Regions from separate parts of the Rhizobium sp. CB3090 genome, predicted to be linked through region 2. Evidence: riboswitches for the same ligand, from Rfam matches in the RefSeq annotation. Region 2 holds a riboswitch; the other holds the start of a gene.

Region 1 (3,408 bases), on a different replicon from region 2:
ATCCAGCGCGTACCGATGCTCGTCGCCTGGGCCTTCACCGTCACGGAGACGGAAAAGGGTCGTGAGGGCGTCGACGACAGCGTATAGGTGCGGAATACCGGCTCGTTCTCGGAAACGGGTAACTCCAGGGTCACAAATTGGCCCGGCAAATATCGGAACCAATTGTCTCGGTCGGAGCGGAACGTGAAGGTCATTACGTCCGCCGTCTCCTCCGTGGCGGCGATGCACTCCAACAGGTCGTGGCGGTCATTCCACGGCTGCAGTTCGTCGAAGTGGCGAAATGTGCTGACGGTCGTCATATCATGCCACCTGCAACAGAGGCTTCTTCACGCCGTCGAGTCGATCGATCATGAAGTTGGAATACCATTCAACGAACTGCATGACGCCATTTTCGTCTTCCGGCGAGTAGGGGCCGGGTTCGTAAGCGGGCGAGCGGATGCCGAAGGCATTTTCTTCAACAATCCGACGGTCCTGATCGTTCGTCTCGGTCCAGACATGCGTAAGCTCATCAAGGCGGTAGTCGACGCCTTCGACCGCATCCTTGTTGACGAGCCATTTGGTCGTGACCTGCGTCCGTTCCGGCCCGAGCGGCAAAACGCGGAAGGTGACCGCGTGGTCTGCGAGCACGTGGTTCCAGGTGGTAGGATAGTGGAAGAGCAGGAGCGTGCCGATACCGCTTTCCAGCATGTCGTTGGCGAGCGGACGCTGCACTGCACGGGCACCTGACATGGTATAGCTCTCGGCGTTTTGGATGAGCGGCATGCGTGCGGCACGGAATTGGCCGGTCGGCGAGATGCGGAATTCGCTCGGAAGTCCCGCTGCCTCGCACTTAGCCCAGTGCTCGGCGATGACCGGATCATCCTTGGCACCCTGCACGCCGGTAGCACTTGGCGCCTCCGGATAAGTGCGGCAAAGTTCCGGGTGATTGGCGGCGCAGTGATAGCACTCGCGATTGTTTTCCCAGACGAGCTTCCAATTGCCTTTCTCGATGATCGTGCTTTCGAAAGCGACCTTCGTTTCGCCGAGACGATGTCGTGCAAGGTAGGGCTCGACGGTATCTCGGAAGGGCGCGAAATCCGGTGCCTGGTCGGCAAGGCAGATGAAGATGTATCCGCCGACGGTCTGGCAATGGATCGGCTTCAGGCCATGTTGGCTCTTGTCGAAATCCTCGGCCATATGGCGGGCGAACAGCAGGCTGCCATCCAGCTCATAGGTCCACTGGTGATAGGGACAAACAAGTTTCGCCGACGAGCCCCTGTCTTGCGCACAGACGCGCGAGCCGCGATGGCGACAGGAATTGTGCAGCGCGTGGATTGTTCCATTCCGGTCGCGGGTGACAACGACGGAATAGTCGCCGACCTGCGCCGTGAAATAATTGCCGGCCTTGGGGATTTCGCAGTCGTGACCGATGAACAGCCAGTCGCGATACCAGATGGTCTCCAAGTCGAGCTTGTAATAGTCGGGATCGGTGTAAAAAGCCTGCTCGAGGCTGTAACCTTGGCGCCGGTTCTTGAGCTTGCGGAGCACGTCGCTGGCAGTATCCATTCTCTTGATCCCCAAAGGGACTGTTGGATGGCATCGTCGGCATCGATACCGCAAAGCGGTACCCCCGCCTGATCGCCCATCGCAATCAGTCGTTTCATTTTTCGTCTCGAACTGGCTTCCGGGCTTCAGAACTGTCCGTTCGGACTTCGACAGGCCTTCCGAGGCAAACAGCCAGTGGAACTTTGTCGATATTCGCTCTGCTACCGTTACGAGGGCGGCGGCGAAGGTCGCCGGCTTTCCAATTATCCGCATCACCGTTCGATGCCGCACCCGAGAACGGCTTGAACATAACGCATCGCTTAACGCGCCCAAGCGTGCATCGCGACATTTGTGTCGCAGATTGAATATGGCGCATAGATTTAAAAAGAGCGCCCGCTTGGTGCGGTTTTTAAGCGCAACTCGTCGGCTGCACGAAAGACGCTGATGCTACTTTCAGAATGGTTGGCAAGCTGGATCTCTTCGGAAAGGGCCGGTTATTTTTCCGATATTCAAACAGTCGGAATTTGGTCGCGTCTCGGCCAACGACGTTTCGCAGATGGTGCGCTTGCTCACCTATCCGCCTTATTTAAGGGTTCAAGCCAATATGGCTAACCAGGTGGCTACAGGCGAAACTACAATCCGCCTGCGCCCAGACTTGGTCGTTAGTGCGAATTGACCATGGCCGTCGCCAGCTGGCGAAAATTCACGACTCCAAGCGGTTGACCCGTTGGTGCGACGACATGAACCTCTCCGTCAGGGGAAGAGCATAACAAGCGCACCGCTTCTTCAACTGTGGTGCCTGCTGCGATCGTTGGCCTGCCAGTCGGGGCTGCCGATGGTAGTGGCATCATGATAGCCTCGACCTGAACGACGCGCCCTCTGTTGACCTCTTTTACGAAATTGGCGACGTATTCGTCGGCCGGCCGCAGGACGATATCCTGGCTGGTACCCTGCTGGATGACTTCGCCGTCGCGCAGGATCGCGATCTGATCGCCGAGACGAAGCGCCTCGTCGAGGTCATGGGTGATGAAGACGATGGTTTTCTTGATCTCCTTCTGCAGATCCAGAAGAACCGTCTGCATGTCCATGCGGATCAGCGGATCGAGAGCCGAATAGGCCTCGTCCATCAGAAGAACGGGGGCGTCGTTGGCAAGCGCTCGGGCGAGGCCGACGCGCTGCTGCATGCCGCCCGAAAGCTGGTTGGGATATTTTTTCTCAAATCCCTTGAGGCCGACGCGCTCCAGCCAATTCATGGCAATGACAACGCTCTTCGCCCGGTCCATGCCCTGCACTTCGAGGCCGTAAACGGTGTTGTCGAGCACATTGCGATGAGGAAGGAGCGCGAACTTCTGGAACACCATTGCTGTCTGATGCCTGCGGAATTGCCGAAGCTTATCCGCATTCATCTTCACGATGTCGACGCCGTCCACCAGCATTTCACCGGCCGTTGGGTCGATGAGGCGATTGATATGCCGGATCAAGGTGGACTTGCCCGAGCCGGAAAGCCCCATGATGACCTGGATGCATCCCGAAGGAATTTCGAGGTTGATGTCCTTCAGCCCCAGAACGTGGCCATGCTTCTCATTGAGATCCGCTTTGGTCAGGCCGTTCTGAACGGCCTCGATATGGGCTTTGGGATTGGGTCCAAAGATCTTGTAGAGATGGCGGACCTTGATGCCGCCGAAATGATGATCAGCCATGGACGGTCTCCCGGTGTTTCTGGATTCTCTTGCCATAGGCCTGGCTCACACGGTCGAAGATGATGGCAATGCCGACGATCGCGAGGCCATTGAAAATACCGAGCGTGAAATACTGGTTGGCAATGGCCTTCAGAACCGGCTGACCGAGTCCCTGAACGCCGATCATCGAGGCAATGACGACCAT
Region 2 (3,408 bases):
CGATATTGCGCGGTCCCGGCGTGGCCTCCACATAGGGCAGCACGACGAAACGGTCGTTCTTCACGGCGTCGATGTTCTTGAAGGCCGGATTGTTCTTCAGGAATGCGATCTTCTGGGCCGCGGTGACCTGGCCATAGTCGACGATGACGATGACTTCGGGGTTCTTCTCAATCACCGGCTCCCAGGAAACTTCCGTCCAGCTCTTTTCGACATCGTCCATGACATTGGTGCCGCCGGCCGCTTCGATCATTGCCGTCGGGATGCCGTAACGGCCCGATGTGAAGGGCTTTTCCTCGCCGGAATCATAGACGAAGACGCGGGTCGGCTTGTCGACATGACCGATTTTCGACTGGATATCGCTAAGCTGTTTGCGATAGCCGGCAACCAAGGCCTCGGCCCTATCTTCGACACGGAAAATCTTGCCGAGATTCAGCAGGTCCACGAACATGTCGTCCATGGTCGGCTTGTTTTTCTGCATGACGAAAATGCAGGATTCGGTAAGCTCATAGACCTTGATGCCAAAGGGCGCCAAGGTCTCTGGCGTCACTTCGCCGCCCACTTTCATGCCGTAGTTCCAGCCGGCGAAATAAAAGTCGGCATTGGCGCCGAGCAACACCTCCTTGGTCGGATATTTCGGCGAAAGTTCCGGCATTTCCTGGACGCCGTCCCTGAGCTTCTCGTCCAGCGTCTTCCAGCCGGAAACGCCGGTATAGCCGACCATCCGATCCCTTAGCTTCAGCGCCAGCATCATTTCGGTGAGATTGACGTCATTGGAAACGGCGCGCACCGGCGCCTCATCGAAGGTGACATCGCGATTGCAGCTATGCACCGTGACGGGTTCGGCCAAGGTGCCGCCGGCGAAGAGCATGCCGAGCAGCAAGGCAGTAGCGGGCAAGGACATACGGAAAAACATGAAGGGCTCCAAACTATCGAAGAGAAAAACTAAAACGATGGGATGTGTCGCCCGCGACCTGACGGCTTGCCTCGACACGGAATGCGGATGAGATGCGCTCGGCGGTCAGAACTTCGGTGGGCAAGCCGTGACCGCTCAGACGGCCGGAATCGAGCACCGCAACATGCGTCGCGAAATCGGCGGCGAGATTGATGTCGTGCAAGGTGGTGATGATCGTCACACCGAGGCCTTTCAACAGCGCCAGTATTTCGAGCTGATGGCGGATATCGAGATGATTGGTCGGCTCATCGAGGATGATCAGCTCCGGCTCCTGTGCCAGCGCGCGGGCAATCAATACCCGCTGTTTCTCGCCGCCTGAAAGCGATGCGAATTGCCGGAGCGCCAGATGCTTGAGATCCAGACGGAGAAGTGCCGCCGCAGTTGCCGCATGATCCTCATCGCTCCACCGCGCCATGCCTTTGCGATGGGGAATGCGGCCCATCATCACCACGTCACGGACGCTGAAGGGAAAATCGCCCGGCGTCTCCTGCAGGACGACGGCGATACGCCGCGCCGCCTCACGCGGGCCGATCGACCAGAGATCGGTACCGTCGAGACGCACCAGACCCTGTTGCGGACGGATACCACGATAGAGGCAGCGGAGCAGGGTCGACTTACCGGCCCCGTTCGGACCGATAATCGCCAGCCGATCCCCGGCTTTGACAGACAGGCTGATGTCTCGGATGATCGGCTTACCCTTATGCGGCCCCCAGGTGACGCCATCAGCTTCCAGTCGCAAGCATTTGTCCAACATGCCCCCGCTCCTATTGTAAAAGCGTTGCGTGGCGTTCGGACGAAACGATGGCCGCCGGGATACGCGCCAATGTCTTGCCGCCCAACATTTTTGGGCGCTCACCTTCCCGCGTCAGGCCATCGGGCCGATCGCGGTAAAGCTCGGCGAAGGAGACCAGCGCTCCGATGTCGGCCTCATCAGCGATATCGCCAAAGAGGTACGTCGCCTTTGCCGACGCCTGAAACGCGACGGTGCACGGCCGATCGCAGCCAGCCATGCAGACGCTGCCCTCCAGACTGAAATCGTCGGAAAGCGCTGCACCGGCCTGGATAATGGCTGCTTGCAGATGCTTCAGCAGATCGAGACCGGGGCGGCATGGCGTGCCGAAGTGGCGGCAACTCGTGCATACGGTGATCCGATGCGTCTGCTCTTTTGCTTTGTCCATGAAAAGCCTCCCGGAGATCTTACCGGAGGCAAAGTCAAGATAGGGCTTGCGGACACGAATGCGCCCTCGCCCAACCACTGAATTTCCATCGGAACACCCCGTCCGTTGCGGTTGACGTTATCGATGGCAGGTCTCCTGGCTCACGGGTCACAGCCCGTTCGCACCTTCCCGGCATGAAGCCAGTGGCATATCGCGAACGCGCTCTCCGCTTACAGTTGCGGGGGCAGCCACGGTTTTGGCCCCTGATGGGTAATCCGCACCGTGTTCCCTTTTCAGCCGCCCTCCGGATGTTTCCGGCGGCAGCACCATCGACATCGTTCATCTCACAGAAAATCGAAACGAGCAATGGCGATGTCATCGATGCCTGCATTTGTCCCTAAGTCCGATTGGCGTGTTGGGTAAGTCAAGTTGATATGTTATTACATTACATATTTCAATCAAAATCTCAGGCATGGTGATAGGTCGGAAGCTCGTATTCATCACAGCGATGGAGAACGGGGGCGTAATCTCGCCCCCGGAGGTAAACGAGACAAAACCTGATCACACGGCCTTACACTGCGGATAGAACCGCGCAGCCACCCCATCCGCAGCCGCATAGGCCTGCGTGACGATCTCGGGCACGAGATCGATATCCGGCAAGCTTCCGAGCCCGAGCGGACCGATGGCGAAAAGCCCCTCTGTCGTTTGTCCATCCACGGAAAGCGCGCCCGTCGCCTCCACAGCCAGGCCAAAACCGAGTTCGTCCGGTGTGGCGAGGCCCGCGTCGATCAGGCTCCGCATCAATGGCGTGTCGAGATCGGGCTCCTGACAGCGGCAATCGATCACTTCGTCGGCATAGATCTGCTCCACGCCTTGGTGACCAGCCGGCTTCAGCACCAATCCGGTCGGCGTACGCCCGAGGAATTGTCCATGGCGCGACAGCGTACTGCCCTCCGCCAGCTCCTGTTTGAGCCGGACATACAGTGCCTCCGGCAGACGATTACGGTGGCTGTCGTAAAGAGCGCGCAGATGGCGATTGAATTGCTGCTTCTGTCCCGCCGGCAGTGAACGCCAGAGCGAGCGTGCATGTTTGCGCAGGCCGTTCATGACGGATTGCCAGCTCTGCCCGCTCGCCTCAGCATTCTCGCAAGCCCGCCGGATAAAGCGCACGATCTCGCTGAGACTGGTGGGCATGGCTTCCGCGGGAAAGACCGGATCGGCATTGCTGCGCGTATGGCTCTGCGGCAGAAAGCCGTGCCTCGAAACGATGGTGATCTGACCGTCATAGCCGTTGTCACG

What was found. Region 2 has a riboswitch for cobalamin ahead of QA646_RS08895 (DUF1636 domain-containing protein). Riboswitches for the same ligand answer to the same signal wherever they lie in the genome.
Region 1: linked by a shared signal. The riboswitch ahead of QA646_RS20170 (aromatic ring-hydroxylating dioxygenase subunit alpha) and the one ahead of QA646_RS08895 (DUF1636 domain-containing protein) in region 2 are both predicted to bind cobalamin.

Annotation. Positions count from the first base shown of each region.
Region 1 is NZ_CP121663.1:303,192-306,599, forward strand. Features, by position in the region: gene QA646_RS20165 (hybrid-cluster NAD(P)-dependent oxidoreductase) at 1-299, opposite strand, end outside; gene QA646_RS20170 (aromatic ring-hydroxylating dioxygenase subunit alpha) at 301-1,545, opposite strand; cobalamin riboswitch at 1,637-1,834, opposite strand; gene QA646_RS20175 (glycine betaine/L-proline ABC transporter ATP-binding protein) at 2,187-3,224, opposite strand; gene QA646_RS20180 (proline/glycine betaine ABC transporter permease) at 3,217-3,408, opposite strand, start outside.
Region 2 is NZ_CP121662.1:1,836,059-1,839,466, forward strand. Features, by position in the region: gene QA646_RS08885 (ABC transporter substrate-binding protein) at 1-868, opposite strand, end outside; gene QA646_RS08890 (ABC transporter ATP-binding protein) at 927-1,706, opposite strand; gene QA646_RS08895 (DUF1636 domain-containing protein) at 1,717-2,130, opposite strand; cobalamin riboswitch at 2,238-2,455, opposite strand; gene QA646_RS08900 (FAD/NAD(P)-binding protein) at 2,671-3,408, opposite strand, start outside.